Regions from separate parts of the Devosia oryziradicis genome, predicted to be linked through region 2. Evidence: predicted binding sites of a transcription regulator. Region 2 holds the regulator's gene; each other region holds the start of a gene.
What was found. Region 2 encodes LexA, which represses DNA repair genes until DNA is damaged. Its sites were predicted from a motif close to TGTTCNNNNTGTGTTCNG; they were not measured.
Positions count from the first base shown of each region.

Region 1 (10,140 bases), 1.3 Mb from region 2:
AAGGCGGCAGCGGTGATGCGCAGCTTGACCGGGCGGTTCAGGGCATCCGAAATCAGGGTGACGTTGACCAGGTTCGGAAGGAACCGGCGACGGGTACGGTTGAGGGCGTGGGAAACATTGTTGCCCATCATCACACCCTTACCGGTGAGTTCGCAGCGACGTGCCATCTTGAGATATCCTACTTTGTGTAAAGGTCCTGCGTGGCGGAGAAGTCCGCGACGGGCCTCGATTGTTGTGAAATCTGGCGCGTCTTTAGAGAAAATGGGCGTCCGCGTCAAGGCAAGCGGGACTCAAACGCCCGCGAGCGCCTTGCATGGGCCCTGTCGCGCAGGCAATTTCGAGCCAAGCGTTGATTCGCATCATGCAGAGAAGCTGTCGTCTTGACCCCGTTCCGTCTTGCTCCCCTGGCCGCGCTGGCCCTGTTCCTGAGCCACCCCGCAGGCGCCGCCGAGGTGGACGCCTCGGCCAGCTATGTCCTGACGCTGGGCGGCATCAATGTTGCGGCCATGACGGTTGACCTGAGCGATACCGGCAGCCGCTACGCGCTCGATCTTTCCGCCAATGTCGCCGGGCTCGGCTCACTGGTGGCGAGCGGCACCGCCAAGGCCAGCTCAGTGGGGCGCTCGTCGGGCACGGCATTGGTTGCCGACGAGTTCGACCTCACCACCCGGGCCAATGGCGAGACCTTTACGGTCGACGTCTCCTTTGCGGGGCGGGATGTGTCGGCCTTCAAGGTCGATCCGCCGATCATCGACAACTACGATCGCGTGCCAATCGAGCGCCGCCACCTGACGGGAGTGGGCGACTTCCTCTCGGCCTTCGTGCTCAAGGGCAACGGGCTCGACAAGAGCCTTTGCCAGCGCCAGGCCAAGATCTTCACCGGGGTCGAGCGCTTCAACATCGCCATGAGCTATGCCGGCGACGACGAAGCGACCTCGGCGCGCACCGGCTACCAGGGGCCGGTGGTGCTGTGCACGGTCGACTACGACCCCGTCTCGGGGCATTTCACCAGCTCCGAGATCACCAACTACCTTGCCGACAGCGACCGCATCGTCATCTGGTATGCGCCCTTGGGCGAGACCGGCTATTTCATCCCCTATCGCGTCCTGCTGGGCACCAATATGGGTGACCTCAGCATGGTGCTGACCAAGATGGACTTCTAGGCCTATTTCTGCCGCGGCGGGTGCAGTTCACTGCCTGGAATCTGCGCTTTGTCACGATGCGACAGCACGGCATCGAGCAGCGTCTTGGCCGCATTGCGCACCTCCCCCTGCATGGCCAGGTCCTTGTCCAAGGCCTGATGGCTGGTGGCGTAGGGCTCCCAATATCCTATGTAGCGATCGAGTTCGGCCAGCGGGCCGGCCGGCGCCAGTTCCATGAACTTGAGCCAGTCCGAAATCGAACGGCGAACGTCCTTGGTGCCTTCGACATCGCCGTGGACGACCACGGAGAACAACCTTCCCTTGAGATGGCGTGGATAGTCCCAGCCATCGAGCTCGACCTGCTTGGCGAGTGCGGCTTTCTTGCCCTGGGTGAGGGTGGGGTCGGGATTGCCGCCATCGGCGCAGACCAGCCGGTCCATCATCGCCTTGAGCGGGGAGGCGACCTGGTACCAGTTGACCGGGCTGATGATCATCACGGCGTCCGCCCGCACCCACATGGGGTAGATGTCGTTCATCCAGTCCTGGGTCTGGCCGAGCGAATAGTTGGGATAGCAGGAGCACGGCCAGTGGCAGAGCGGGGCCGCCGTCGAGAAGCAGGACTTGCAGGGATGGATGTTGCGGCCATATTCGGACGTGGTGCGGCTGAGGTCGAGGATCTCGGTGTCGAGACCACCTTCCTCGAGCACCTCCGACGCCATCTGGATCAGGCGATATGACTTGCTCATCTCACCCGGGCAGGTGTGCTCGCTGCGCGAGGAACCGTTGACCAGCAGGACGCGCTGCGGCCGGTCGCCGCTCTCGTAATCGGCCTGGGCGCGGTCGATGGCGGCCTTGGCCGCGATCCAGTCCTCGGCCAGGTCATAGTCGGGATCGGCGTAGCCGGGGCCGGCCTTTTGTGTGAGCGGGGCCTTGCGGGAATTGTCATAGGCGTCCCAAGCGACCTCGGCAATGCGGTCGAGTTCGCCGGCGAGTCCGGCAAAGGCCGGGTCGACATACTGGCTGAGGAAGCGGGCCTTGAACTCATCTTTGGCGAGGGTGGGATCGGGCATGCCCTTTCGGGGCTCGGGCGCGGTCAGGACTTCGGGCTGTTGCATGGGTGTCTCCGTCGTCGGGCAATGGCGGCGGCGTGGCAAAGTTCCGGCACTGTGCCGTGATGGCACGGTCAACGGGTTTTTTGCCAACGTCGTCCGGGCAAAGCCGCAACTGGCGGGTAGCTAGGTGTTAACGGGTGCCAAGGCCCGCATAAATTTCACGCAAGGCTCCGGTCACAATCGCTGGAATCGCGATCAAGTTTACGCGTTGCCAACCAAGATGAACCGGATTTGCCCAATCCGTGCCGGGAAGACATTCGGATCAAGAGGCCTTGTAGGTCCAGCTGGGTGTGGCCACCAGATGCAGCGGTGAACAAAGCCACAATCGGCAGGGTCGCCCGATTCCTACCCGGTTCGTTCCGGTTTTGATCCCTGGCTTAACGCCCAAGGTAGCGACGCACTGAAACTGCACCAAAACTGGACAGCAACCGCTGTCAGCCACCGCGCGTGCCATCAGGACGTCCTGGGGCAATGGCGTGTCATGCGAACGGGGAATAGAGGCCGGAACAGAAGTCCGCTATCGCCCGAGCGGGCGTTTCATTCTGGAACGGTCAATGGCAAACTTCGTCAACCGACCGGCGCCAATCTCCGGCGAGCCGCCCGGTGGCCCGTAAACCGCACGAAAAATCGGGTCTTGGGCGCCTTTACCACCCGTTTACATGTCGCTGATTCCCAGCGGAATTCACGGAATGGCAAGGAAGTTGAACGGAGTTGAGGCCGAAAGCTCGTCCCGGCAAGTGGTTCGGCGCCAGGCTGGTGTTCTTTCCGCGAATGCACCACCAGCCATAGTGGTGAACGAAGCGGGATTTGCTGAGTCGCGCCGATTCGGTGCCGTTTCGTTCCCATCCTGTTCCATGTGTTAAGCTGGATGGCAAAACCGCCACAATGCGTCCTTTCCCGGGACACCGGCGTTGTGACCCTCGCAACCTGCGCTCCGAACCCCTACATTGCCGGCAATGACTTTCGCGCCCCCCCAGTCGGTCAAGGCGATTCTTGGCCCTACCAATACCGGCAAGACCTACTTTGCCATCGAGCGCATGCTGGCCCATCCCACCGGGATGATCGGCCTGCCGCTGCGGCTGCTGGCGCGTGAGGTCTACCATCGCTGCGTCGAGCGGGTGGGCGAGGGGGCGGTGGCTCTGGTGACGGGCGAGGAACGGATCGTTCCGCCCAAGCCGCGCTTCTGGGTGTGCACGGTCGAAGCCATGCCCATGGATATCCGTGTCGATTGCGTGGCCATAGACGAAATCCAGGTGGCGGTGGATTTCGACCGCGGCCATGTGTTTACCGACCGCATCCTCAACGCCCGCGGCAGCATGGAAACGCTGCTGCTCGGCTCGGCCACCATGGCCCCGATCATCAGGAAGCTGCTGCCGCATGCCGATATCATCGACCGGCCGCGCTTCTCCCAATTGACCTATGCCGGGTCCAAGAAGATCTCACGCCAGCCGGCGCGCTCGGCGATCGTAGCCTTCTCGGCGCGGCAGGTTTATGCCATCGCCGAATTGATCCGGCGCGAGCGCGGCGGCGCGGCGGTGGTGATGGGGGCGCTCAGCCCGCGCACGCGCAATGCCCAGGTCGAACTCTACCAGAACGGCGATGTCGACTTCCTGGTCGCCACCGATGCCATCGGCATGGGGCTCAACCTTGATATTCACCATGTGGCTTTTGCCGATGACAGCAAGTTCGACGGCAAGATCACCCGCGACCTCACGCCAGCCGAAATCGGCCAGATAGCCGGGCGCGCCGGCCGCCATGCGCGCAACGGCACTTTTGGCGTGACCGGCGGCACCGAGGCATTTGACGAAGAACTGGTCGTTCAGCTCGAAACGCACGACTTCGATCCCGTCAAAGTGCTGCAATGGCGCAACAGCCAGCTCGATTTCAGCTCCATCGCGGCGCTGCAAAACAGCCTTGATGCCGTGCCCGAACACCGCAGCCTCACGCGCGTGCCCATGGCCAAGGACCAGCAGGCGCTCGAATTCGTGTCGCGCAACGAGGCGGGGCAACTGGCGCGCGGTCTCGATGGAGCGCGGCTGCTGTGGGATTGCTGCCAAATCCCTGATTATCAGGGGATTTCTCCGGCCAATCACGGCGAAATCGTCACCCGGATTTACTCGGACTTAGTCAAGCGCGGCAAGGTCAATGCGGACTGGATTGCCGAGCAGGTGCGCTTTTGCGACAATGTGAGCGGCGATATCGATACGCTTAGTAACCGGATCAAGCAGGTCAGGACCTGGACCTTTGTCGCCAATCGCAAAAACTGGCTTGCAGACCCATCACATTGGCGCGAAAAGACCCGGGATATTGAAGATCGGCTGAGCGATGCGCTGCACGAGCGCCTAACCCAGCGGTTCGTCGACCGGCGCACCAGCGTCTTGCTGCGTCATCTGAAAGACAAACGTATGGCATCTCCCGAGATCAATGAACGTGGCGAAGTGCGGCTGGAAGGCCATCTCATCGGCACGCTCGAAGGCTTCCGCTTCACCCTGGCGCGCAATGACGGCGACGCTGACATCAAGGGGTTGCGCGCGGCAGCCGATCAGGTGGTGGCGCCCGAAATTCACAATCGCGCCGACCGCCTGGCCGGGGCGCCGAACGAAGAATTCGTGCTGGCCACCGATGGCCGCCTGCGCTGGAAGGGCGATATCGTCGCCGAACTGATCGAGGGCGACGCGCTCTATCGCCCCCGTATCCTGATGCTGGCCGACGAAACGCTCACCGGCACCGATCTCGAACGCGTGCAGGAGCGCCTCAGCCTCTGGCTGCGCCACCACATCAACACCGTGCTCGAAAGCGTCATGTCGCTGGAAGCGCCGGCCGATCTGGAAGGCACGGCCCGCGGTATCGCCTACCAGCTGTTCGAACACCTGGGGCTCATTCCGCGCAGCCAGGTCGCCGACGACGTCAAAAACCTGGACCAGGACGTGCGCGGCAAGATGCGCAAGCTGGGCATCAAGTTCGGTGCCTATCACATCTACCTGCCGCTCTCGCTCAAGCCCGCGCCGCGCGAACTGGCGCTGATCCTGTTCGCGCTCAAGCATGGCGGCGTGCGCCAGCCCGGCGTGACGGATATTCCGCACATCGTGCTCAGCGGCCGCACCAGCTTCGTGGTCGATCCGGAAGTCGATACGCGGCTCTACGAGATTGCCGGTTTCAAGGTGGCCGGTCGGCGCGCCGTGCGTGTCGACATCCTTGAGCGCCTCGCCGATATCATCCGCCCGCTGATCGCGCTGGATGCCAGCCGGCCTTATGCCGGCGAGTTGCCGGCCGGTGCTGCCGAAGGCAACGGCTTCCGCGTTACGGTGGAAATGACGTCGCTGCTGGGTTGCTCGGGCGAGGATTTTGCATCCATCCTCAACTCGCTGGGCTATCGCGTAAAGCGCATCCCCAAGGTGCCGGCGCCCGCCGCGGCCTCCGAAGCGACGGCCGAAGCGCCCGCGCTGGAGGAAGTGCTGTCCGAAAATCCCGTCAGCACCGATGCCGTGGCCGAAGCCCCGGTCGAGGCCGTGCCTGCCGATGTCGCGCCCGCGCTGGATGCTGATATTCCGGCAACCACCGTTGTCGAAGCTGCTGCCGAAAGCGCCCAGGCGGCCCCCGCCGTGTCGAGCGAACCCGAATTCGACGAGATCTGGTCGCCTGCCGGCAAGCGCCCGGACAACAAGCGGCACGAAAATCGCCGTCGTCCCGAAGGCGAGGTGCAGCACAAGCGGCCGGAGCGCCACCGTACGCCTGGTCCGCGCCGTCCCGAGGGCGAAGTGCAGGACCTGAGCAAGGCGCGCCATCTGCAGCCCAAGCCGGAAGGCCGGCCGCGCAATGACAACCGCCGCCCCGATGACCAGAAGGGCGAGCGCGCCAAGTTCCAGCAGCCCGCCCGCGAGGACAAGCGCGAAAAGGCGTTCGATCCGGACAGCCCCTTCGCCAAGCTGATGGCGCTCAAGGCGCCGAAGGGCCAGTAATTGGCAGGAACGGTCGAACCCGTCCGCAAGGAGCGGCTCGACAAGTTCCTGTTCTTTTCGCGCGCCCTCAAGTCGCGCACGCTGGCGCAAAAGGTCATCGAGACCGGCGCCATCCGCGTCAATTCCGAACGCACCGAGCGCTCCGACCACAAGGTGGGGGCGGGCGACGTGCTCACCATGAGCCTCCATGGCCGGATCGTGGTCTGGCGGATCCGCGACTGTGGGACCCGGCGCGGCCCTGCGACCGAAGCGCAGTCACTCTACGAAGATCTGTCGCCGCCCGCTTTGCCCAAAGCGGATCTGTCGCCCTACCAGGCGGCCATCGCACCGCGCGCGGAAGGGGCCGGGCGGCCGACCAAGAAAGAGCGGCGGGAGACGGACAAGCTGCGGGGCGGGGATGATGAATGAACTCCGGACGTGCCTTTCGCTTGGCAGGCGGAGTGCTGCATGACCATCCCCACGCTCACGACGGCCCGGCTGGTCCTCCGGCCTCCGGTCTATGCCGATTTCGAAGCTTATGCGGCGCTGTGGGCGTCGCCGCGCTCGGCCTATATGGGCGGGCCGCATGAGCGGACGCGCGCCTGGGGCTGGTTCTGCCACGACATAGCGCTCTGGCACTTGTTCGGCCATGGCGCGCTGATGATTGAGCTCAAGTCCAACGGCGAATGCGTTGGCCAGGTGGGGATCAACGATGGCCCGCTGTTCCAGGAAAAGGAGCTGGGCTGGCTGCTCTATGCCGGTCATGAAGGGCAGGGTTACGCCACCGAGGCGGCCGGGGCCCTGCGTGACTGGGCCTTCAAAGACCGCAAGCTGCCGACACTGGTCAGCTATTGCGACGCGGCCAATGTGCGTTCGATCGCGGTTGCCCAAAAGCTTGGGGCGGTGCTGGACCCCGACGCGCCGCGTCAGGATCCCGAAGACCTGGTGTTCCGCCATCGGCATTAGGCGGGCGTCGGCTCAGCCGGGGCAACCGGGTTGGCATGTCGAGGGTTTTGCAAGGACCCGAGGAGTATGCCTGTGACTGCCCCAGCACCTGAACCGCTGCCCCCGCCCATCGCGACAGCCGCCCTGCCGAGCAATTCGGCCGAGGCGACCAATGCCATGATCCACTATTACCGCGCCGAGATGGGCCGGATGAACTCTTGGCGAGGCCGGCTGGACCTGACCAGCAACTGGGCGATCACCGTGGTGGCCGCGCTGCTGTCGGTATCGCTGTCGACGCCGGCCGCCCATCACGGCCTGGTCCTCTTTGCCATGCTGATCGTGCTGCTGCTCCTGTGCGTCGAGGCGCGCCGCTACCGGTTCTACGACGTCTATCGCATGCGGGTCCGCCAGTTCGAACGGCATTATTTCGGCCAGTTGTTCGGTCCGGAGACGCAGGGCGGCGTCGAGCCGTGGCTGCTGATGTTGGCCCAGGACCTGCGGCATCCGCGTTTTCGCATCACGTTCCAGCGCGCGCTGCGCCGGCGGCTGCGCCGCAACTATATATGGATGTTCCTTATCCTGGGGCTGGCCTGGATGCTGAAAATCATGTCGCCCGACCTGCAAGACGGAGCCGCGCTCGATCCCGGCCGGCCAATTGAACTGGCGGTTGCCCATGCCGCCATCGGCCCTGTTCCGGGGTGGCTGGTGCTGGGGCTTGTGGTGCTATTCTTCGCCGCCCTTGCCGTGGCGTCGCTACGCGGTAAGGACCGGGGCGGCGACCAGGTGCATGTCTAGAGGGGGCCCGGCTGGCGCCGGGCCCCACTTGCGTCAGTGGTGCTTGTGCTCGGGCATGCGCTCGAGCTGATCCTTGGTCCAGCTGGTCACGGCATGGACGTCGCCGTCCTCGTCGCGCATGAATTCGAGGTCGGAGGCGGGCACTGCAACGGGCTTTGCGCCCAGGCCCAGGAAACCGCCGACATCGACGACGATCTGGCTCGCAGCGCCCGAGCCATGCACGTGGGACACATGGCCCACCTTATGGTCATCGGCGCCGAAGATGGTCGCCCCTTCCAGCAGCGATGGGGTCAATTCGGTCGGCGAGAGGCGAACGTGATTGGAATGATCCATGACAGGTCTCCTTTTGCTTAGGCAGACCCAACCCCCCGGCAGGCGATAGCGTTCCGTGCCGGACGGCATCGTGCGGCAAAAGGTTTCGTGACCGGTCCTGACTGCGCCAAAAGGTGCGCCTCCCCAGCCTTGCCCCGCCGCCGAAAACGGTTTAGCACCGGACCCGTTGAGACCCTGCCGGACTGCCGCCCGATATGACCTATATCGTCACCGATAACTGCATCGCCTGCAAATACACCGACTGCGTGGAAGTCTGCCCCGTGGATTGTTTCTACGAAGGCGAGAACATGCTGGTGATCCACCCCGACGAATGTATCGACTGCGGCGTGTGCGAGCCCGAATGTCCCGCCGAAGCCATCAAGCCCGATACCGAAAGCGGGCTGGACGAGTGGCTGGCGCTCAATACCAAGTTCGCCTCGATCTGGCCCAACTTGACCGAACGCCGCGATCCGCTGCCCGAGGCCAAGGAGAAGGATGGCGAAGAGGGCAAGCTGGCCAAGTATTTCTCGGAAGCCCCCGGCGAAGGAGACTGACGGTCCCGCGGGGGCTGTGGAATAGCTTGTGCGCAAGCTGTGACAAGGCCGCCAGTCACACCCTCGCCCCATTGCGGCGAGCGCGAATCCACGCCTGATTCGTAGTTTTTGATTTTGCTGATTTTTTGTGCTATGGTCCCAACTAATGCAGTTGAGCCCGTCACCCAGCCCGTGCCTTAAGGCACGATTTTTTTGACAACATCGTTGGATGCATGTGCTCCGGGGAAAGCGGACCCGGAAGCCCATGGGGTATTTTCTGCGCGCGGCGTCCCGTTTGGACGCCAGGGTAAGAGTAGGAGTGGACGGTCCTTCCCGCAGGGAACTGTCCATTTGGGGCGTCAACAAGGAGTTCCATGAATATGGTAGCCAAGAAGGTACAGACACGGCTTGGGTTCAAGACCGGCGAGCATGTCGTCTATCCGGCGCATGGCGTCGGCATGATCGTCTCGATCGAGGAACAAGAAGTCGCCGGCCTGACCCTTGAGTTGTTCGTCATCAGCTTCGAACAGGACAAGCTGACCCTTCGTGTGCCGGTGGCCAAGATCAAGTCCGTGGGCATGCGCAAGCTGGCTGAGGAAGACATGGTCGCCCAGGCGCTGACCACCGTGACTGGCCGCGCCCGCGTCAAGCGCACCATGTGGTCGCGTCGTGCCCAGGAATATGAAGCCAAGATCAATTCGGGCGACCTGATCGCCATCTCGGAAGTCGTGCGCGACCTCTACCGCTCCGAAGAGCAGCCCGAGCAGTCCTATTCGGAACGCCAGCTGTTCGAGCAGGCGATGGATCGCATGAGCCGTGAAATCGGCGCGGTCAACAAGCTGACCCTGACCGAAGCAGTGCAGCTGATCGAAAAGAACCTGGCCAAGTCGCCCAAGCGCAGCAAGGCCGACGCCGCCGAAAGCGACGAGGAAGCTGCCGCTTAAGGCCGGTTGGCTTTGTGAATTGAAGGGGCCGGTGGGAAACCACCGGCCCTTCTTGTTTGTGGGGGGCGGCGAAGTAAGCCACAACGTCGATCGTCACCCTCGGGCCCGACCCGAGGGCACTACACTTGCGGAATTATGGCCAAGTACAGAGCCCTCGGGTCAAGCCCGAGGGTGACGGCTGGTGGGTTGACCAGGGCCATGCCCAAGGCCCGGCCGCAGCTTAGGCCCGCCCCATGCTCTCAGGCAGCAGGACGACGCTTTCCTGTTCATTGGGGTCGGTGCGGGCGATGAGGGCGCGGGCGGTCTTGTCGGTGGGGTTGAACGGCTGATGCGGCACGCCGGCGGGAATATAGACGTAGTCGCCCTGTTCCACATGGTCGAGAAATTCGAGGTTGGGCCCATGGTAGAACGAGGTCGAG
Region 1 covers NZ_CP068047.1:920,168-930,307, forward strand. Annotated here, with positions in the region: gene rpmB (50S ribosomal protein L28) at 1-167, opposite strand, end outside; gene JI749_RS04665 (DUF3108 domain-containing protein) at 381-1,163, shown strand; gene JI749_RS04670 (flavodoxin family protein) at 1,166-2,257, opposite strand; gene JI749_RS04675 (helicase-related protein) at 3,211-6,213, shown strand; gene JI749_RS04680 (RNA-binding S4 domain-containing protein) at 6,214-6,621, shown strand; gene JI749_RS04685 (GNAT family N-acetyltransferase) at 6,661-7,158, shown strand; gene JI749_RS04690 (DUF2270 domain-containing protein) at 7,225-7,932, shown strand; gene JI749_RS04695 (PRC-barrel domain-containing protein) at 7,966-8,265, opposite strand; gene fdxA (ferredoxin FdxA) at 8,460-8,798, shown strand; gene JI749_RS04705 (CarD family transcriptional regulator) at 9,152-9,721, shown strand; gene JI749_RS04710 (cupin domain-containing protein) at 9,942-10,140, opposite strand, start outside.
Region 1: a site for LexA is predicted at 3,092-3,109, ahead of JI749_RS04675 (helicase-related protein). Genes of this name have one in related genera too.

Region 2 (10,140 bases):
CACGTCATGCTGACCGGCGGCATCGGGAATGGAGCCGGCAAGCTGTGCGGCAACCACCGATTCAGCGCGGCCACTGTCCCGCTCCGCCTCCGTCTCACCCACGCAGATGATGGGCTTGAGGCCAGCGCCGATGGCCGCTTCGGCCTTGGAGCGAACCAGGTCATCGGTTTCACCATGCGCAGCACGGCGCTCGGAGTGGCCGACGATCACATATTGAGCACCGGCATCGGCAAGCATGCCGGCAGCAATATCGCCTGTATAGGCGCCGTGGGCAGCCGGGTGACAGTCCTGGCCACCTGCCAAAATGCCCGACGTGGCCCCCTGGCGCGCAACCGCCGCAAGGATTGTCGCGGGAGGGCAGACCACGACGATGGCACGTGGCGCGTCCCCGGTTGTCAGGATGCCCGCGAGAGCCGTCAACTCGTCCAGCGAAGCCCTCACGCCATTCATTTTCCAGTTCCCTGCGATCAGCGGCGTTATTGTCGTTGTCACTCTTTGCTCCTGCTGCCTCTTGCACCGGGCCAAGGATTGCCCTAACCCCGGCTGTCAAAATGGATTACTAGTGCCCTCCCGCTGGCGCGGTAAAGCCTCGTGTTGCCCAACTGGAACGTCTCAGATGCTCGATAGTTTGCGTGTTTTTGCAAAATCCTGGCCCGGCAAGATCATGGGCGCGTGTCTGCTGGTGGGTCTGGCGGGCTTCGGCATCAACAATGTGATTGCCGATCTGGGCAGCAATACCGTCGCACGCGTGGGCAACGAGGACATCAACTCGCGGGAGTTCCTGAGGGCCTATCAGAGCCAGCTCAACCAGGTTGCCCAGCAGTTCGGCTCCATGCCGACGCCGCAGGAGGCGATGAGCCTGGGCATCCCCGCGACGGTGCTGCAGAACCTGGCGCAGGATGCGGCGCTCAATCAGCTCGCCAGCAATTTCGGACTGGGTGTTTCGCAGAGGAAGCTCAGCGAGATGCTGCGCGAGGATCCCTCGTTCCAGAACGCGCTGGGCACCTTCAACGCGGACAATTTCCGCCAGGTGCTGCAGGCCAGCGGACTGACCGAGGCCGAGTATTTCGATGACCAGAGCAACGCAGCGCGGCGCCAGCAGCTGATCCTCAGCCTTTTTGGCGACACCAAGCTGCCCGAGACCGCTGCCAGCCTCATCAACCGTTACGTGGCCGATCAGCGGACCATCGAGTATTTCACCCTGGGCGAGACCAATGTGGAAACTCCGGCCGCCCCGACCGAGGACGAGCTGAAGGCCTATCTCGCCGAGCACCAGGCCGAGTTCCGCACCGTCGAGACTCGCAAGGTGCAGATGCTGCGCCTGTCGGCAGCCGACCTGGCCCAGACCAAGGTTGCGGACATCACCGACGATGCCATCGCGGCCGAGTATGAGCGGACCAAGGCGACACTGACCAAGCCGGAGCGCCGGACCATCCAGCAGGTGGTGCTCAACGACGAGCAGGTCGCAGCCTTCGAGGCAGGCCTTGCCGCGGGGACGCCGTTCGAGACGCTCGTGTCCGAGGCTGGATTGACGGCAACCGACCTCGGTTCGCTGACACAGGCCGAAATCAACGATGCCGGGCTGGCCAGCGCGGCGTTTGGGCTGGCCCAGGGCGCCTTTGTCGTCATCGACGGTGTCGCAGGCAAGCGGGCGATCCATGTCTCCGCTATCGAGGCCGGCGGCGTGCCTGCACTGGACGAGGTGCGCGATCAGATCGCCGAGAACCTGGCGCTGGCCGCGGCACGCAATGAGCTGGCCGACGTACAGGACCAGATCGAAGAACTGCGCGCCGCTTTCCGCCCGCTCACCGAGATCGCCGAGCGGTTCAAGCTCGACCTCTATGAAGCCGACGTGACCTCCGGCGGCACCGAGTTGAGCGTGATCCCCGATCTTGCCACCGAAGATGCGCCGCGCGTCACCCAGGCCATCTTCAAGGCGGAACAGGGCGCGCTGACGGCTGCTATCCCGCTGTCGGGCAATGCCAACCTGTGGTTCGACCTCAACGCCATCGAGCCGGCCCGCGACCAGACGCTGGATGAGGTGCGCGAGCAACTGACCACGACCATGACCACCGAACGCGTCAACAACGCCATCATCGCGGCCCAGGCCGAGGCCGTGAAGCGGCTCGATGCCGGCGAGGCGATTGCCGATGTTGCCGCTTCCTACAATGTCTTCCCGCAGTTGAGCGCACCCTTCACCCGCTTCGGCTCGGAGGACGGCACCATCGACGGCGCCCTGGCCTCCGCCGCCTTCGCCGGCGATGCGAGCCATCACGGCTCCGCCGTGACCCAGTCGGGTGAGTTCGTCGTGTTCCAGGTCACCGAACTGACCGAAGCCACCGCCCCGCTCGAAGCCTCGGCTGCCGCCACGCTCGAGAACGAGGCGCGCATCGGCATCTACGGCGACTTCGTCACCGCCGTTCGCGACGACGCGCGCATGACCATCAACCAGCAGACCCTGCAGCAGGTGCTGGCCGTCAATACCGGCCTCTGACCGACAGGCAGGCCTTCACCCAAACTGGATACGACAACGATGGGCGACGACTTCTATCAGCGCTTTTCCGAGCAATACGATGCTGGGAAGTCGCAGATCGTCTGGCGCCGCATCGTGGCCGATCTCGAAACGCCCGTCGGGACATATCTGAAGCTTGCGCAGGACCGGAGGAACACGTTCCTGCTCGAATCCGTGCAGGACGGCACGACGCGCGGCCGCTACTCGATCATCGGCAGCCAGCCGGACGTGATCCTCAAGGTCGAGGCCGGACAGGCCTCGATCAACCGCGCCGCGCAGATCGACGAGACCGCCTTCCAGCCACTGGCCGACCTGCCGCTTGACGCCCTGCGCAACCTGGTGGCCGACAGCAAGATCGACGTACCGCCCGGGCTGCCGCCGCAGTCCGCAGGTATCTACGGCTTCCTGGGCTATGAGATGGTCCGCTACATGGAAGTGCTACCCAACAGCAATCCGGACCACCTGCAACTGCCCGAGGCCACGCTGATGCGGCCCTCGCTGCTGGCGATCTTCGATACGCTCAAGGACGAACTCTACCTGACCGCGCCGGTTTATGTACGCCAGGGTGTCTCGGCCAAGCAGGCCTATGAAGCCGCCGAAGCCCGCATCGACGACGCGATCAGCCGCCTTGGGCGCGCCCTTCCGACCACCACCGCCCTGCCCGATCTGGAATCCATCGCTGTCACCAGCAACACCTCGAAAGACGCGTATTTCGAGATGGTTGCGCGGGCCAAGGACTACATTACCGCCGGCGACATCTTCCAGGTGGTGCTGAGCCAGCGCTTCGAGGCCGAGTTCACGCTGCCTCCGACCGCGCTCTATCGCGCGCTGCGCCGGACCAATCCCAGCCCATATATGTACTTCCTCGATTTCGGTGACTTTGCCGTCGCCGGATCGAGCCCGGAAATCCTGGTGCGAGTGCAGGATGGCGAGGTCACCATTCGGCCCATCGCCGGAACCCGCAAGCGCGGTTCTACCCCGACGCGCGACCAGGAACTGGCAGCCGAGCTGCTGGCCGATCCCAAGGAACTGGCCGAACACCTGATGCTGCTCGACCTCGGCCGCAACGACGTGGGCCGTGTCGCCAAGACCGGCACGGTCAAGGTCACCGACAAGTTCTTCCTCGAATATTATTCCCACGTCATGCACATCGTTTCCAACGTCGTGGGCGTGCTGGACCCCAAATACGACTTCGTCGACGCCCTCTCGGCCGGCTTCCCGGCCGGTACGGTGTCCGGCGCGCCGAAAGTGCGGGCGATGGAAATCATCGACGAGCTGGAGAAGTCGCGTCGCGGCATCTATGGCGGCTGCGTCGGCTATTTCGGCGCCGACGGCACCATGGATACCTGCATCGTGCTGCGCACCGCCATCCTCAAGGATGGCAAGCTCTATGTGCAGTCGGGCGCCGGCATCGTCGCCGACAGCAAGCCCGAACTCGAACAGCTCGAATGCGAAAACAAGGCCCGCGCCCTTTTCAGCGCCGCCGAGGAAGCGCTACGCTATGCTGGCGAGGCGAGGATCGGGCAATGACGGCGCAGTCAACCTTTCAACAACGATGGCGGAACTGGTTCTAACCACCGAACCTGTTCCCATTGCCGCGCTGGAGCCAATAAATGACCCGCACGCTCGTCATCGATAACTACGACAGCTTTACCTACAACCTTGTCCACTTCCTGGGCGAACTGGGTGCCGACATTACCGTGCACCGCAACGACAAGATCACCCTCGACGAAATTGCCGCCATAGCGCCCGAGGCGATCGTTCTGTCGCCCGGTCCCTGCACGCCCAACGAGGCCGGCATCTGCCTGGCACTGATCGACCGCTTCAAGGGCGAGGTACCCATTCTGGGCGTATGCCTGGGCCATCAGGCCATTGGCCAGGCCATGGGCGGCGATGTGATCCGGGCGCCGCATCTCGTCCACGGCAAGACGTCCAAAATCCACCATACCGGCAAGGGCCTGTTCCGCGGGCTGAACAACGACTTCGAGGCGACGCGCTACCACAGCCTGATCGTCAAGCAGGACACTCTGCCCGATGTGCTGGAGGTCACCGCCACCACCGATGACGGCCTGATCATGGGCATGCAGCACAAGAGCCTGCCCGTGCACGGCGTGCAGTTCCATCCCGAGAGCATCGCCAGCGAAAACGGCCATGCCCTGCTGCAGAATTTCCTGAACCTGGCCCGCGACTTCAACCAGAAGCGAGCGGCGTGATGGACATCAAGGCAGCGCTCAACAAGATCGCCAATCGCAGGGACCTGACCGGCGAAGAAATGCGCGGCGTCATGCGCACCATCATGGCCGGCGAAGCCACGCCCAGCCAAATCGGCGCCTTCCTGATGGGTATGCGCGTCAAGGGCGAAACGGTGGTGGAAATCGCCGCCGCCGTCTCGATCCTGCGCGAGCAGATGATCCCGGTATCGGCGCCGGAGCACGCCGTCGACATCGTCGGCACTGGCGGCGACGAGGCCGGTACGCTCAACATTTCCACCGCCAGCGCCATCGTCGTAGCGGCCTGCGGAGTGCCAGTCGCCAAGCATGGCAATCGCGCCCTGTCGTCCAAATCGGGCGCCTCGCAGGTGCTCGAGGCCCTGGGGGTCAAACTTGATCTCACGCCGGCTGAAATCGGCGCCAGCGTCGACACGGCCGGCATCGGTTTCATGTTCGCGCCGATGCACCATCCCGCAATGAAGCATGTGGGTCCCTCGCGCAGCGAAATGGGGACGCGGACCCTGTTCAATCTGCTGGGTCCGCAATCGAACCCGGCTGGCGTCCGGCGCTATCTGCTCGGCGTCTATGCCGAGGAATGGGTGGAGCCGGTTGCCGCGGCGCTGCTGGCCAACCGCGCCGTCAAGGCCTGGGTGGTGCATGGCAGCGATGGGCTTGACGAAATCACCACGACCGGACCGACGCACATCGCCCAGATCGAAGGCGGCAGCCTCACGACGTTCGAGATCACGCCAGAACAATATGGCCTGCCGCGCGCCACGCTGGACGACCTGCGCGGCGGCGACCCGGCCGACAACGCACGCGCCATGACCGCGCTGCTCGACGGCGCGCCTGGGGCGTATCGTGATATCGTGCTGCTCAACAGCGCCGCCGCCTTGTTTGTGGCCGATCGCGTGGACACAATAGACACCGGCATTGCCCTGGCGCGCGCCGCCATCGATTCCGGCAAAGCCAAACAGACACTCGCCCGCCTCGTGGCGGTATCGAACGGACGCGAGCCATGAGCGACATCCTCCAGCAGATCGAAGCCTATAAGCGCGAGGAGATCGCCGCTGCCAAGGCCATGCGCCCATGGGCGGAAGTGGTCGCGCAAGCCCATGACCAGCCCGCCCCGCGCGGCTTCATACGCGCTATCAAGGCCAAGCGGGCGCAGGGGCATTATGCCCTGATTGCGGAGGTGAAAAAGGCCAGTCCCTCCAAGGGCCTGATCCGCGCCGATTTCGACCCGGCCGAGATTGCCCGCTCGTACGAAATGGCCGGCGCCGCCTGCCTGTCGGTCCTGACGGACCGTCCCGGCTTCCAGGGCTCGCCGAGCTACCTGATCGAAGCCCGCGCCGCCACGCAACTGCCCGTGCTGCGCAAGGACTTCCTCTTCGAGACCTACCAGGTCGCCGAAGCCCGGGCCTGGGGCGCCGATTGCATCCTGATCATTCTCGCCGCCGTCGGCGACGACGTGGCCCGCTACCTGCTGGACGCGGCCGAAGAATGGAAGATGGATGCCCTGGTCGAGGTGCACGACCAGCTGGAGCTCGATCGCGCCTTGGCGCTCGGGGCCGAGTTCATCGGCATTAACAACCGCAATCTGCGCACCTTCGAGACGACCCTCGAAACATCGATCAACCTGGCGGTCGGCATCCCCAAGAGCACGCTTCTGGTCAGCGAGAGCGGCATCGTCAATCATGACCACGTCGTCATGCTGGATCAGCGGGCCGGCATCGGCACCTTCCTCGTCGGCGAGAGCCTGATGCGGCAGGACGACGTCGTGGCCGCCACCCGCGCGCTGCTGATGGGCGCCCCGCAGGCTGTGCGCTGATGGCCCCGGGCCTCACCCACCTCAATGCCAAGGGCGAGGCGCATATCGTCGACATCGGTGACAAGGCGGTTACGCGTCGACGCGCCGTGGCGCAGGCTCGTATAGTAGGGCAACCGGAAACGGTCGCCACCATCATGGGTGGAGGCCTCAAGAAGGGTGACGCCCTGGCGGTGGCCCGCATCGCCGGCATCATGGCCGCCAAGAAAACCTCGGAGCTCATTCCGCTCTGCCACCCGATCCCGCTGACCAAGGTCAGTGTGGACATCGAAGCCGATGGTGCTGACGCCATATTGATCCACGCCACGGCCGAAACGACGGGGCAAACGGGCGTTGAAATGGAAGCACTCGTCGCTGCCTCCACTGCAGCCCTGACCCTTTATGACATGGCCAAGGCCATCGACCGCGGCATGGTCGTCACCGACATGTGCCTCCTCGAAAAATCCGGCGGCAAATCCGGCGATTTTACCCGCTCATGAGCCTGCTTCCCGTCGACGACGCCATTGCCGCCATCCTGCAGCGCGTACCGGCGCCAACGGCCGAACGGGTGCCCCTTTCCCAGGCTGGCGGAAGGGTTCTGGCCGAGCCCCTGATTGCCGCCCACGACCAGCCGCCTTTCCATGCCAGCGCCATGGACGGTTATGCCCTGCGGGCGGCCGACGTGGTCGAGGGGCATCGCCTCTCCCTCATCGGCACATCGCAGGCTGGTGCCGGCTTTTCCGGACGGGTCGCCCCAGGTGAGGCCGTCCGCATCTTCACCGGAGCTCCGGTGCCAGAGGGCGCCGATACCGTCATCATGCAGGAAGAGGCCCTCGTCGACGGCAGCCATGTTTCGTTCACGGCGCCCGCGCGTCCCGGTCACAGCGTGCGGCCGCGGGGTAACGATTTTGCGCGCGGTCAACAGCTGATCGCGCCGGGCACACGCATGGGTGCGATGCAATTGTCGGTAGCTGCCGCTGCCAACAGCGCCATACTTAACGTCGCCAGGCGCCCGCGCATCGCCCTGCTGGCCACTGGGGACGAACTGGTTCTGCCAGGCGACCCACTGGGACCCGACCAGATCGTCGCCTCCAACAGCTACGGCCTCGCCCCCCTGCTCTCCCCCTATGCGCAGAGCGTTGATGATCACGGCATCGTCGGGGATGAGCGGGCAAAACTGCGCTCGAAGCTGGCGGACATCTTTGCTGGCGACCTCGATATCCTGATCACGACGGGCGGCGCCAGCGTCGGCGACCATGATATCGTCCAGGAGCTCCTGCTCGAGATGGGCGTGACCCTGGACTTCTGGCGCATCAACATGCGGCCGGGCAAGCCGCTGATGTTTGGCACCCGTGGCAAAACCCTGGTTTTCGGCCTGCCGGGTAATCCGGTATCGGCCATGGTCACGGCGATCGTCTTCATCAAGCCCGCTCTCCGCCGCTGGCTTGGATACGCTGAACCACCAACCTGGCGGTTGCCGCTCGCCGCCGCAACGCCGCCAAATACCGCGCGACGCCATTTCATGCGCGCCCGCCTCGTGCACACGCCCAACGGCCCGCAGCTCGAACCGATCGCCCAGACCGACAGCGGACACACCTCGTCCCTGGGCGGCGCCAACATGTTGATCATCCAGCCAGAGGGTGATCCGGGGCAACCTGCGGGAACCACAATCGAAGCCCTGTCCATCGACGCGTTCTGACAGTCCAACTGGGCGCTAGACTGGTGCGTCAGCAAGCATATTGCGGAACATAACTGGAACACATATAGTCGTTCTGCCTATGTTCCGATTCTCTCCCCGAGGGGCCCATGCTGACGCGCAAACAACACGAGCTGCTGATGTTCATCCACGAACGGATGAAGGAAAGCGGCATCCCGCCATCATTCGATGAGATGAAGGATGCGCTCGATCTGGCGTCCAAGTCGGGCATTCATCGGCTGATTACGGCGCTGGAGGAGCGCGGCTTCATCCGCCGCCTGCCCAACCGGGCCAGGGCGCTCGAGGTAGTCAAGCTTCCCGATTCGATGAACCCGTCGCTGGGCGGCCGCAAGGCGCGCTTCGAGCCATCGGTCATCGAGGGCAATCTGGGCAAGGTGGCTTCGCCGCCCTCGCGTATTTCGGCGACCGAGGACTATGTTCGACCCGTCGCCATTCCGGTCATGGGCCGGATTGCGGCCGGTACGCCGATCGAGGCGATCCAGAGCCACTCTCACACCATCATGGTTCCGCCCGAAATGCTGGGTGCCGGCGAGCACTACGCGCTCGAAGTACGCGGCGACTCCATGATCGATGCCGGCATTTTTGATGGCGATACCGTCTTGATCAAGAAGCAGGACCAGGCCTCGACCGGCGAGATCATCGTGGCCTTGGTCGACGACGAGGAAGCCACGCTCAAGCGCCTGCGCCGCAAGGGCAATACGGTGGCGCTCGAAGCGGCGAACCCGGCCTACGAAACCCGCATCTTCCCACCCGACCGGGTCAAGGTGCAGGGCCGCCTGGTTGGCCTGCTGCGGAAATATTGATGCGCGCCGCCTGGCTGGGTGCCTTGCTGCTGCTGGCCCTGCCGGCGGGACCTGCGCTCGCCCAGGAGGCAAGCGTGAAGGAGACCCGCTGCTGGGTGGGTGACGTGACCTTTTCACCGGGCGCTGGAATCAATGCGGGTGAGTCTGTCTCCATCTGCCAGGCTGGCACTGGCTGGCAAAAAGCCGAGGCCGGGGCGCCGGTCATCGGCTGCCTGCTCGAGGGCGAATTGTCTTCGGTCGGCGCCGTGGTGGGCATTCGCAACAACGACACGCTCTTGCTGCAATGCGATGTCAGCGGTCGCTGGGTGACCATCGGCAGCGATGGCCAGGGATTCGGGCTGACGCTTTTGCGCTGAATGAGTGCTGTCTTTGCCGACGGGTCGCCAGCCTCGAAGAGCGCCCACCGTTGCGGAATTTTGCGATCCCAACCAGCTCTGGCTCTGCGCCGCCAGCATGGTTCGAACGAGACTATTGAGGACGGAGCAGGACTGGTTCTGCTTGGCATTTGGGGCCGCCGAAACGGTAAAGCGCAGTATCTGCAAACTCTTACTGGTGGCCATCTTGCAGAACGATCCGTTCCATGCCACATAGGTACCATACGTTTTCAGCCTAAGTCGGCTGCCTGACGCCGGCCAAGCCGGTCCGTGGCTTCCTTCTCGACCATGCGAACGTTATGTCCCCTTGGCATGTTGCCATCGGATAACCGCTCGTTACGAGCATAAAGGAACCTATCATGGCCCTCATCACCGGCACCGTGAAATTCTTCAACACCACCAAGGGCTTCGGCTTCATCTCGCCCGAAGACGGTGGCAAGGACGCCTTCGTCCACATCTCCGCCGTTCAGCGTTCGGGCCTGCAGGGCCTCTACGAGAACGACAAGGTGACCTACGAGCTGGAAACCGGCCGCGACGGCAAGCAGTCCGCGACCAACCTGACCCTGCTCTAGTCTCCATTGCAAGACGAGCGCGCTTCGGCGCCGCTCACGAGAGGCCATCGCGAAACCAGCGGTGGCCTTTTTGTTTGTCCTTGGCCGGTTCCTGCCCGAAAGCCCCCAGCGCTTCGTCTGGACTGAAGAGCCGCGAACGGGGATG
Region 2 covers NZ_CP068047.1:2,240,576-2,250,715, reverse strand. Annotated here, with positions in the region: gene tpiA (triose-phosphate isomerase) at 1-492, opposite strand, end outside; gene JI749_RS11275 (peptidylprolyl isomerase) at 617-2,494, shown strand; gene trpE (anthranilate synthase component I) at 2,534-4,042, shown strand; gene JI749_RS11265 (anthranilate synthase component II) at 4,126-4,725, shown strand; gene trpD (anthranilate phosphoribosyltransferase) at 4,722-5,744, shown strand; gene trpC (indole-3-glycerol phosphate synthase TrpC) at 5,741-6,553, shown strand; gene moaC (cyclic pyranopterin monophosphate synthase MoaC) at 6,553-7,029, shown strand; gene JI749_RS11245 (molybdopterin molybdotransferase MoeA) at 7,026-8,228, shown strand; gene lexA (transcriptional repressor LexA) at 8,336-9,049, shown strand; gene JI749_RS11235 (hypothetical protein) at 9,049-9,405, shown strand; gene JI749_RS11230 (cold-shock protein) at 9,783-9,995, shown strand.

Region 3 (10,140 bases), 1.0 Mb from region 2:
TCGGCGATCTCCGCCGGCTGGTCGTCCTCGACGATGGATGGCGTGTCGGTCTCGACGACCTGGCTGTCGAGCTGGCCAGCACGGAGGCTGGCATATTCCTCGATCGGCACCAGATCGACCGCGATGGATTCCACCACCGGCGTCAACGGCTCCGCAAAGCCCAGGTTGATGAGGCCGATGGCCAGCACCGCAACGTGGGCAACGATGGAGACGGTTACGCCGGTACGCATCGGACTGGACTATTCTTCCGGCTGCGTGATGAGGCCGATCTTGGAGAAACCTCCAGCCGACAACAGGCCCATGACGCGCATCACCGCACCATAATTGGCGCTGGTATCGCCGCGCAGGAAGATGCGGTCCTCCGCACCATTGACACCCAGCGCATTGAGCTGTGCCACCAGGTCTGCCTCGGCCACCGGCGTCTCGTCGATGAACACGGCGCCTTCAGGGGTCACGCCCACGGTGATCGGGTCGGCCTGGTTCGGCATGGCCGCTGCGGCTGAACTGGGCAGGTCGATCGGCACGCCGGCCGTCATCATCGGCGCCGCCACCATGAAGATGATCAGGAGCACCAGCATCACGTCGACCATCGGCGTGATGTTGATCTCACTCATCACCGCTCTCTTGCGGCCGCGACGACGGCGCCCGCCGCCTCCACCGCCCGCCGATACGCCACCCATGCCCATGTCAGCGGCTCCGCGCTTCGAGCTGGCGGCTCAGGATGGTCGAGAATTCGTCGGCAAAGCCTTCGAGCCGGGCGATCATCTTGCCGGCATCGGAGCTGAGCTTGTTGTAGGCGATGACCGCCGGGATAGCGGCGACCAGGCCGATAGCCGTGGCAAACAGCGCCTCGGCGATCGGGCCGGCGACGACGGCCAGGCTGGTATTGGACGAGGCTGCAATGGCGGTAAAGGCATTCATGATGCCCCAGACCGTGCCGAACAGGCCGATGAACGGGCCGGCCGAACCGATGGTGGCAAGGAACCCGAGGCGCTTTTCCAGATGCTCGCTCTCCCGCGCTATGGCGACGTCGAGCACCTTGTCGAGGCGCTGCTGCATGCCCACGAAGCTGGCCGCGTTCTGCTCGTGGCTGCGCTTCCATTCTTTCATGGCGGCAACGAACACCGCGCCCAGCCCGCCGGTCGGCTTCTCGGCCTGCTGCTGATACAGCTCTTCCAGCGACTGGCCGGACCAGAACGTGCGCTCGAACTTGTTCATCTCGCTATTGGTGCGGCGATAAGTGATGGTCTTGTCCACGATGATGGCCCAGCACCAGATCGAGGCACCCAACAGGCCCAGCATCACCGATTTCACGATCCAGTCCGCGGCCCAGAACAGGCCCCAGATGGACAAATCAGCGTGCGGAGCAACGGCCCCCACAGCGTCCACGGCTTCCATGTAGTGATCCTTTTCGGCCCGGTTCCTGCACCCGACCCTCAAGCATCAGGCGATGGGGTCGAAATCTGTCAAAATTAAGAGAAATGCCCGGAGAACGGGACCCTTGGGCCCCCGCAACCGAACACCTGTTCGCTTTGCCGCAATTATGGTCAAGGAGAGGTTAACAAAGAGAGTCGGGGTACTCACCCCCCGTTAGGGGAGAGGTGGACTTGCGGGGGCAGGCGGCCTTCCCCCAGCGCCTCACCCAGTACAGGCCCCCTCACCCGGCGCTACGCGCCGACCTCTCCCCCGAAGGGAGAGGTCAAGAGGTGCGAGCGCAAGACCTATCGCCCGGCAAAGCGCTCCAGTATCGCCCTTGGCATCCGCGCCGGTCCGCCCGACGTCTTGATGGCAACCACCACCACAGTGGCCCGCGTCAGCGCCACGCCATCACGCAAAATTGCCTGCCTGAGGGTCAGCCTTGCGCCGCTTATGGCCGCCACCTCGGTGGTGACGTCGAGCAGGTCATCGATATGGGCAGCAGCGTCGAAGGCGATCTCCATGGATCGGACCGCAAAGGCGATGCCCTGCCCGGCCAGTTCGGAATGATGGATGCCCTCGCCGCGCAGGAACTCGGTGCGGCCGCGCTCGAAGAACTTGAGATAGGCCGCGTGGTAGACATTGCCCGAAAAATCGGTGTCCTCGTAATAGATGCGAACCGGGAAGTGATACTCGCTCATCGGCGCGTGCCTCCCAACTCGATCAGCACGATTTCCGGCCTTGTCCCGATGCGCAGCGGCACGCCCGAATAGCCGAGCCCGGCGCTGACGATCAACTGCTTGCGGCCCTCGGTATAGTGACCATGGGCATAGCGGCTGCCATGGCGCGACGGCACCACCGGCGTCCGTCCGAAAAGCCTGATCTGCCCGGCATGAGTATGCCCGGACAGTGTCAGCGCCACACGGTCCGGCGTGTCGGGAAACAGGTCCGGCTCATGCGCCATCAGGATGATCGGCTCGTCGGTATCCACCTGCGCCAGCGTCGCATCGAGGTCGTCCACACCAAGGCCTCGCCCAAAGCCGCGCACGCCCTGGGCAAAGGCGAACTGGTCGCCAAGCCCCGCCAGCCAGAATCCCTGGCCGGCATGGGCCAGGCGGACGGCCCGGTTGGTATAGACCGGGATGCCCGCGGCCTCGAGGGCCCGCTCGGCCGCCACCGGTCCTCGCTTGAGATCTTCGCGCACATAGCCGTCATAGTCGTGGTTGCCCAGCACGGCATGCACGCCCAGCGGGGCCCTCAAGGCGCCCAGTTCCGCCGCCCAGTGTTCTGGCGCGAGTGGCCAGCTCAACCGGGGACCGGACGCATAGTCGCCGAGCAACACGATGAGGTCGGGTGCCAGATGGGCAACCTCGCGGCCGATATTGCGCAGCCGGATCGCATCCATATAGGGCGCACAGGCATGGAAATCGCTGAGCGCCACGACCCGCAATGCCAGGGCATCGGTCCAGCCGTGGAGGCGGGGGGCATAGGGCGCAACATGGGTCATGCCAGCCAACTCCCCGCTTGGTTGGTGCGCGCCGGGATCACCAGGTCGCCCCCGCTTCGTGGAAGATCACATGCTCCGGCATGCCCGACAGCGTCCGCAACCGGACCGGCAGCCAGGGTGGCATCAACCGCGCCTGGCTCAGTGCGGGTCCGTCCAATGGCAGCCAGGAGAACTGCAGCAGCTTGCCTTCGTCTTCACGAACCAGGAAGCGCTGCGGCCCACCCGGGCGGATGTCGGGGGGCAATTGGATCGCGTAGATGAAGCTGAGTTCATGGTAGCGCTCGCCCTCGCGACCATAGAAGCTCTCATAGGTGAACAGCAGGGGACCGATCGTGGCTGGCATGGCCAGTTCTTCCTCGATCTCCCGCGCCAGCGCTACGTTGCTGGCTTCGCCCATTTCGACGCGGCCGCCCGGCAGCATGCAATAATCGTCGTCGTTCTCACGGTCGACCAGCACATGGCCGTCACGGATTGCGGCGCCGGCGACGCGATAGTTGAACCGCGTGCCATCCGCCGCAAAACTGAGCATGGTGCGCGGGCCGGTCACTCCTCCTCCGGTTCTTCGAACAGGCTCGCCTGGAGCCCGACAAAACCCTGCGGCACCACTTTGCCCAGATGCTGGAAAGCAATGCCGGTAAGCATGCGACCCCGCGGGGTGCGCTGGATGAAGCCCTGCTGGATCAGGTAAGGCTCGACGATTTCCTCTATGGCGTCGCGCGGCTCGCTGAGCGCGGCGGCAATCGTCTCGATGCCGACCGGCCCGCCATTGTAGAAGTCGGCAATGGTGGTGAGGTACCGCCGGTCGAGCTGGTCGAGACCGCGCGCATCGACGTCGAGGCGCAACAGCGCCTTGTCGGCGAGCTTACGGTCGATTTCACTGGCGCCCTCGACCAGGGCGAAATCGGTGACGCGGCGCAGCAGTCGCCCGGCAATACGCGGCGTGCCCCGCGAACGACGGGCGATTTCCATCGCGCCGTCGGGCGCCATCGGCATGCCCAACAGCCTCGCCCCGCGCTGCACGATCTGCACCAGTTCCTCGGGCGTATAGAAATTGAGCCGCACCGGAATGCCGAAGCGGTCGCGCAACGGCGTGGTGAGGAGGCCGGCGCGGGTGGTGGCGCCGACCAGGGTGAACTTGGCGAGATCAATGCGCACCGAGCGCGCCGCCGGGCCCTCGCCGATGATCAGATCGAGCTGGAAGTCCTCCATCGCCGGATAGAGCACTTCCTCGATCGCCGGATTGAGCCGGTGGATCTCGTCGATAAAGAGCACATCGCGCTCTTCGAGATTGGTGAGCAAAGCCGCCAGGTCCCCCGCCTTGGCGATGACGGGGCCGGACGTGGCGCGAAAGCCGACGCCGAGTTCACGCGAAATGATCTGCGCCAGCGTGGTCTTACCGAGGCCAGGCGGCCCGACGAACAGCACATGGTCGAGCGCCGAACCGCGCTGCTTGGCGGCCTGGATGAAGACTTCGAGATTGGCCCGCGCCGCCGCCTGGCCGACAAAATCGGCAAAGCCGGACGGGCGCAGGGAGACGTCGAGCGGATCGTCACGACCGGCGGCGGGAGAAGTGAGGGTCACGAACTACGATACCAATTCAACAACGTATGACCCGTCGTCTTGGGCCAAATACCTAAGCTTGTCGCCACCCTTCAGGCCCAACTCGTGTCGGATAGCAGCTGGTATTGTAATTCGACCGCGGGTCGAAACACATAGGGTGGTTATGGTCAGGGCACCCTCAGCATTCGAAAGATGGCTGGGCAGGAGCCTGAATAGCTCTACTGGCCTTCTTTGTTCTGCCACTCTTGCCTCCAGTTAGTCATGGGAAAACAGCGGCTCCAGACCAAGCGGTCGGCAGTGCCGATAGAACGCCACAGCGAGCGCTGGCAACGTCAGGACCCACGCCGCAGGGACCGCCAACATCAGTCCGAGATAACCTTGGCCGACTCCGTCAGTGCTCCGACCAGCGACCAGGACCAGAACCACACTTGCCCCCAACAGGATCAAGGCAGCAGTCGCAGCAGTCAATACGTGTCGCCACAGCGTGGCTTTGTTGGCTGGGCGTATCAGAATTCGAATTGCAACGAACCAGATTGACGCAACAATGGCGGCAACCACCAGTAAGGCCAGCAACACTATCGCGGCAACGGATGCATAGATGGCAAAGTCAAACCCCGGACGATTAGCCGGTGGGGTTACCAGCCAGTGCAGAAGGGCGGAGACCCCAGCCAAGATGGCACTGCCGATCCAAAGGTAGCTGGCGAGCAAAATGAACGCCAAAAATATGCTGCGCCGACCGTTTCCGCTCAACTGCTCAGCTCCCGCAGTCCCATGCGGATCAGCGTCTCGGTCTTCACCCCGTCGCCCTCACGCGCCACGATCTTCGCCAGCGCCGCCGAAGCCTGCGCGCTGGAATAACCGAGATTGGTGAGCGCCGAGACGGCATCGGTGATCGCCGACGACGCCACGCCCTCACCCAGGGCCGCCTGCAGCCCCAGCGTGCCGGCGTCAATGCCGGGTCCGACCGGCGTCTTGCCCTTGAGCTCGGTAACCAGGCGCACGGCGAGCTTGGGACCGACCCCGTTGGCGCGGCCGATCATCGCCTTGTCCTGTAATGCCACGGCGCTCGAGAGTTCGGAGGGCGACAGCACCGAGAGGATAGAGAGGGCAACGCGTGCGCCGACGCCCTGCACGGTCATCAGCAGGTTGAACCAGCCCTTTTCCGCCTCGCTCGAAAAGCCGTAGAGGCGGATCATGTCCTCGCGCACGATAGTTTCGATGAACACCACTGCCGCTTCCCCGACCCGCGGCAAAGCCTGTAATGTCCGGCTGGAGCAGAAGGCCTCGTAACACACGCCGCCGCAATCGATCAGCACGTGGTCATCGCCAAAGCTGTCCACCAGCCCCTTGAGCTTGCCGATCATGCCAGAGCCCTCAGCCGCTGGTTGGAAACGCGGTGGTGGGCATGACATATGGCGATCGCCAGCGCGTCGGCGGCGTCGGCACCCTTGAAATCGGCCGCCGGCAGCAATGTCTTGACCATGAGCTGAATCTGTCCCTTGTCGGCATGGCCGGTGCCGACCACCGATTTCTTGACGAGGTTGGCGGCATATTCAGCGACCAGCAAGCCGCGCGCCGCCGGCGCCAGCAGCGCCACGCCGCGCGCCTGGCCCAGGATCAGCGCAGAGCGCGCTCCGGCATTGACGAAGGTTTCCTCCACCGCCGCCTCCTCGGGCGCAAATCGATCGAAGACCTCGCCCAAGCCGGCAAAAAGGATGGCCAGTCGTTCACCCAGCGAACCGTCCACCGGCGGCGTCACCGTGCCGGCAGCCACAAAGGTCAGCCGGTTGCCCAGAGTTTCGATGACACCCCAGCCGCAGCGGCGCAGGCCTGGATCGATGCCGATGATTCGGGTGGCGGAGTTCATGCACCTATCCTTAAGCACGCGCTGCCAACCTACCAAGCACGATGTGAACAAAATGGCAACGATGGCTGGGGAAACTCCAGATAGATAAAATCGCGCGCATCACGCAAACACCATCTTCAAGTCGTCGCCCTTACGGTCCAGGCGGGAATGCAGAGGCGAGTCATGATGGACCTTTATCTGGACCTTCCGGAGCCAGCCGGGCTGGGCAGCCGTCCACCCATCTCAGGTGCGGGCGCGGGCACGGCCGGCATTTCACCCGAACCGACGTCCTCGGCTGCGGCCGCATGGCCATGATCTGCGGACGCCGGGAGACCCGCGCCGCCTGACTGCTCCATTCAAAGCCCAGAGAATTGCAATGATGCCCTCCAAGACTTTGACTGCCCTGCAAAGCTGGTCCAGCGTTGGCCGTTGGACCCTGTTCGGTACCGGGGCCTGTGTCCTGGTCTCGGTGACATTCAACGCGCTGATGTTCGGCGATCTGGGTTCGGCGGCATTGCAGCGCTCCATCATCAGTGCAGTCACGCTCCCCGTGCTGCTGGGCCTGCCATTGTTCTTCTATATGAGCCTGCGTGTACGCGGCCTGGCGATCACCAATCTGCGGCTGGGACTGGTCGCGCGAACCGACAGCCTGACCGCCTGCCTCAACCGGGGCGCCTTCACCAACAGGGTGAGCACCCTGCTGGCGCAACGACCGCATGGCACCAATGGCGCGCTGTTGATGATCGATGCGGACAATTTCAAGTCGATCAATGACCTCTTCGGCCACGATGCCGGCGATGAAGCCCTGACCATCATCGCCCGCTCCATTCGCACCATTCTTCGGTCGGGCGACCTTGTTGGCCGCATGGGCGGCGAGGAATTCGGGGTCTATCTGCCCGATGTCGACCAGCGCAGTGCCGAAGCGATCGCCGAGCGCATCCGCCGCTCGGTAAACCTGGCGGTCTTTGCGCCCGACGGACAACAGCGTACGCTGTCGGTCAGCATTGGCGGAGTCGCCTTCGAAGGTCCCGCCGGCTTTTCCGAACTGTTCCGGATCGCCGACCAGCGCCTCTATGGCGCCAAGCAGACCGGGCGTAATCGCGTGACCGTCGTCCATGTCAACGACCATCCGGTGATCGACCTCCGCCGCAGCGCATGAAAAAGGGCGGCGCCTGGTGGCACCGCCCGCGTGTCAGGCCGTCACGGCATCAGGCTTCGAGCTTGGCCGCGTCCTCGTCACTCATCTCGAAGTTCGAATAGACGTTCTGCACGTCGTCGTCTTCCTCGAGCGTCGCGATAAGCTTCATCAGCGTGGCGCCCTTTTCGGCGTCGATCGGCGTATTGGTCTGCGGCTTCCACACGGCCTTGACCGACTCGGCCTCGCCCAGCACCTTTTCTAGCGCCGCGGCCACTTCAACCATCGCTTCGAAGCTGGTGGTGATGTAGTGGCCCTCTTCGTCGCTCTCGACGTCGTCGGCACCGGCCTCGATGGCGGCTTCCATCACCTTGTCTTCCGAGCCGGCGCTCAGCGGGTAGGTAATTTCGCCCACCTTGTCGAACATGAAGCCGACCGAGTTGGTTTCGCCCATGGCGCCGCCATTCTTGGAGAAATACGAGCGGACGTTGGAGGCGGTGCGGTTGCGGTTGTCGGTCAGCGTTTCGACGATGATAGCGACGCCGCCCGGGCCATAACCCTCATAGCGGATCTCGTCATAGTTCTCGCCGTCGCCGCCCGATGCCTTCTTGATGGCGCGGTCGATATTGTCCTTGGGCATGGACTGCGCGCGCGCATTGGCCACCGCAAGGCGCAGGCGGGCGTTGAAGGCAGGGTCCGGCATGCCCAGCTTGGCGGCGACGGTGATTTCTCGCGCCAGCTTGGAAAAGACCTTGGAGCGCGCCGCGTCGGACTTGCCTTTGCGGTGCATGATGTTTTTGGCGTGTGAATGGCCGGCCATCGGTCACTCCCCTCGAATAAGAATGCTGGATTGTGGTGGCGCGTTATAGGCAAGCCGGGGCCACTTGTGAAGCGGGCTAGAACTCGGGCAATGCCTGCGCCAGCGTGCCGCCGATACGCACCGGCAGCACCTTGGCGGCGAGCCCGGTGCGCGGGTCGGTCTCGACCGCCACCCCGCATAAGGTCGCCTCGCCCTCGGCAGGCGTGAAGCGGCCGTTGGCAATGCCGGTCAGGAACCGGTTGAGCGGCTCCTCGGGATCGACCCCGATGATGGAATCGAAATCGCCGCACATGCCGGCATCGGCCATCAGCGCCGTGCCACCCTTGAGGATGCGCTGGTCCGAGGTGGGGATGTGAGTGTGGGTGCCGACCACCAGGCTCACCCGTCCATCCATGTAAAAGCCCATGCCCTGGATTTCCGAAGTCGCCTCGGTATGGAAATCGACAATGATGGCATCGGCCTGCTCGCCCAGCGGACAGGCAGCCACCGCCGCTTCCACGGCGCGGAATGGATCATCGACCGGGCCCATGAACACCCGCCCCAGGGCATTGATGACCAGCACGCGATGCCCGTTGCGGCCCTCGACGAACATGGCGCCGCGCCCGGGGGTTCCCTGGGGCATGTTGATCGGGCGGATCAGCGAATTTTCGCGCTCGATATAGCTCAGCGTGTCGCGCTGGTCGAAGGCGTGGTCGCCCAGTGTAACGATGTCGGCGCCGGCATCGCGCAGGCCATGGAAATGCGGCTCGGTCAGCCCGCGCCCATGGCTGGCATTCTCGCCATTGATGACCACGAAGTCGAACTTGTAGCGCTCGATGATACCAGGCAGACGTTCGGCCACGCCATCGCGGCCGGAGCGGCCCACCACATCGCCCAGAAACAGGAGCCTCATGCCGCAGCGCCGAAATGGCGGACACCGGCCTCGGTGACGATCATGTCGAGGGGCACGTCATGCGGCTCGCGCGGAATCCGGTCGAGCTCCTGCGCCGCAAAGGCCAGGCCAACCAGCCTGGGCTTCTTGCTCAGGCGCGCCAGCGTGCGATCGTAATAGCCGCCACCATAACCCAGGCGCGTGCCTCGGGCGTCAAAGCCCAGCAGCGGCATGAGGACGATATCCGGCTCCGCCCGCGGCGCCAGGTCGGAGGGCGCCAATGTGCCGAAGCCGGATTCATAGAGCGAGGCCCCGGGCTCCCAGACCCGCAGGTCAAGCGGCTGCTCCGGCCCCACCACCACCGGCAGCACGACCTTCTGGTTGCTGTCCATCAGCTTGACCAGAATGGGCTGGCAATCGAGTTCATCGCGAATGCGCCAATAGGCGGCTACCACGTCGCCCGCCTGCAGCGGGACGGCATTGAAGAAGTGCTGCGCCGCCGCAACCGCGGCATCGGCGCGCTCGCCGTGATCGAGCGAGGCGCGCGCCGCGCGAGCCCGGTTTCGCAGCGCTGCCTTGGCTTCTTCGATCAACGCGTCAACCATGGGCGTGCTGCAACCTGCTCAGTCAATAAGGTGCCACCCTGGCCGTGGGATATACGATCCCGGGAACCTACTCACGTAGGTGGGCGCCGTATGTCCGAGCCCACGGGCCCGGTCAGGGACAGCTCCCTTAAGGATCGATAAGGCCCCGGGGATATTGGTATCCATCACGCACCGGGCAGCGCGCTAGATATAGGCGCTTTGGCCGGTTGTGCAAAGGCCCTGCACCCGCCAACGAAGCGCTGTCGATGTGTCATCGCCCTGTCACGTGAGCGTCATCCGCCCTTTCTAGGCTGGAACAGTTCCAAAACGAACGTCCATCCTTGCTGTTGAAGGGGCAATCCCGATGAACGACCAGACGATCTTCAAGACATCGCAGCTGG
Region 3 covers NZ_CP068047.1:1,198,754-1,208,893, reverse strand. Annotated here, with positions in the region: gene JI749_RS06100 (hypothetical protein) at 1-230, opposite strand, end outside; gene JI749_RS06095 (ExbD/TolR family protein) at 240-686, opposite strand; gene tolQ (protein TolQ) at 688-1,389, opposite strand; gene JI749_RS06085 (YbgC/FadM family acyl-CoA thioesterase) at 1,722-2,117, opposite strand; gene JI749_RS06080 (metallophosphoesterase) at 2,114-2,923, opposite strand; gene JI749_RS06075 (NUDIX hydrolase) at 2,961-3,470, opposite strand; gene ruvB (Holliday junction branch migration DNA helicase RuvB) at 3,467-4,504, opposite strand; gene JI749_RS17640 (AbrB/MazE/SpoVT family DNA-binding domain-containing protein) at 4,508-4,726, opposite strand; gene JI749_RS06060 (hypothetical protein) at 4,739-5,233, opposite strand; gene ruvA (Holliday junction branch migration protein RuvA) at 5,230-5,847, opposite strand; gene ruvC (crossover junction endodeoxyribonuclease RuvC) at 5,844-6,350, opposite strand; gene JI749_RS06045 (GGDEF domain-containing protein) at 6,709-7,488, shown strand; gene JI749_RS06040 (YebC/PmpR family DNA-binding transcriptional regulator) at 7,538-8,284, opposite strand; gene JI749_RS06035 (TIGR00282 family metallophosphoesterase) at 8,361-9,176, opposite strand; gene JI749_RS06030 (5-formyltetrahydrofolate cyclo-ligase) at 9,173-9,760, opposite strand; RNA gene ssrS (6S RNA) at 9,787-9,945, opposite strand; gene JI749_RS06020 (PhoX family protein) at 10,104-10,140, shown strand, end outside.
Region 3: a site for LexA is predicted at 6,394-6,411, ahead of ruvC (crossover junction endodeoxyribonuclease RuvC). Genes of this name have one in related genera too.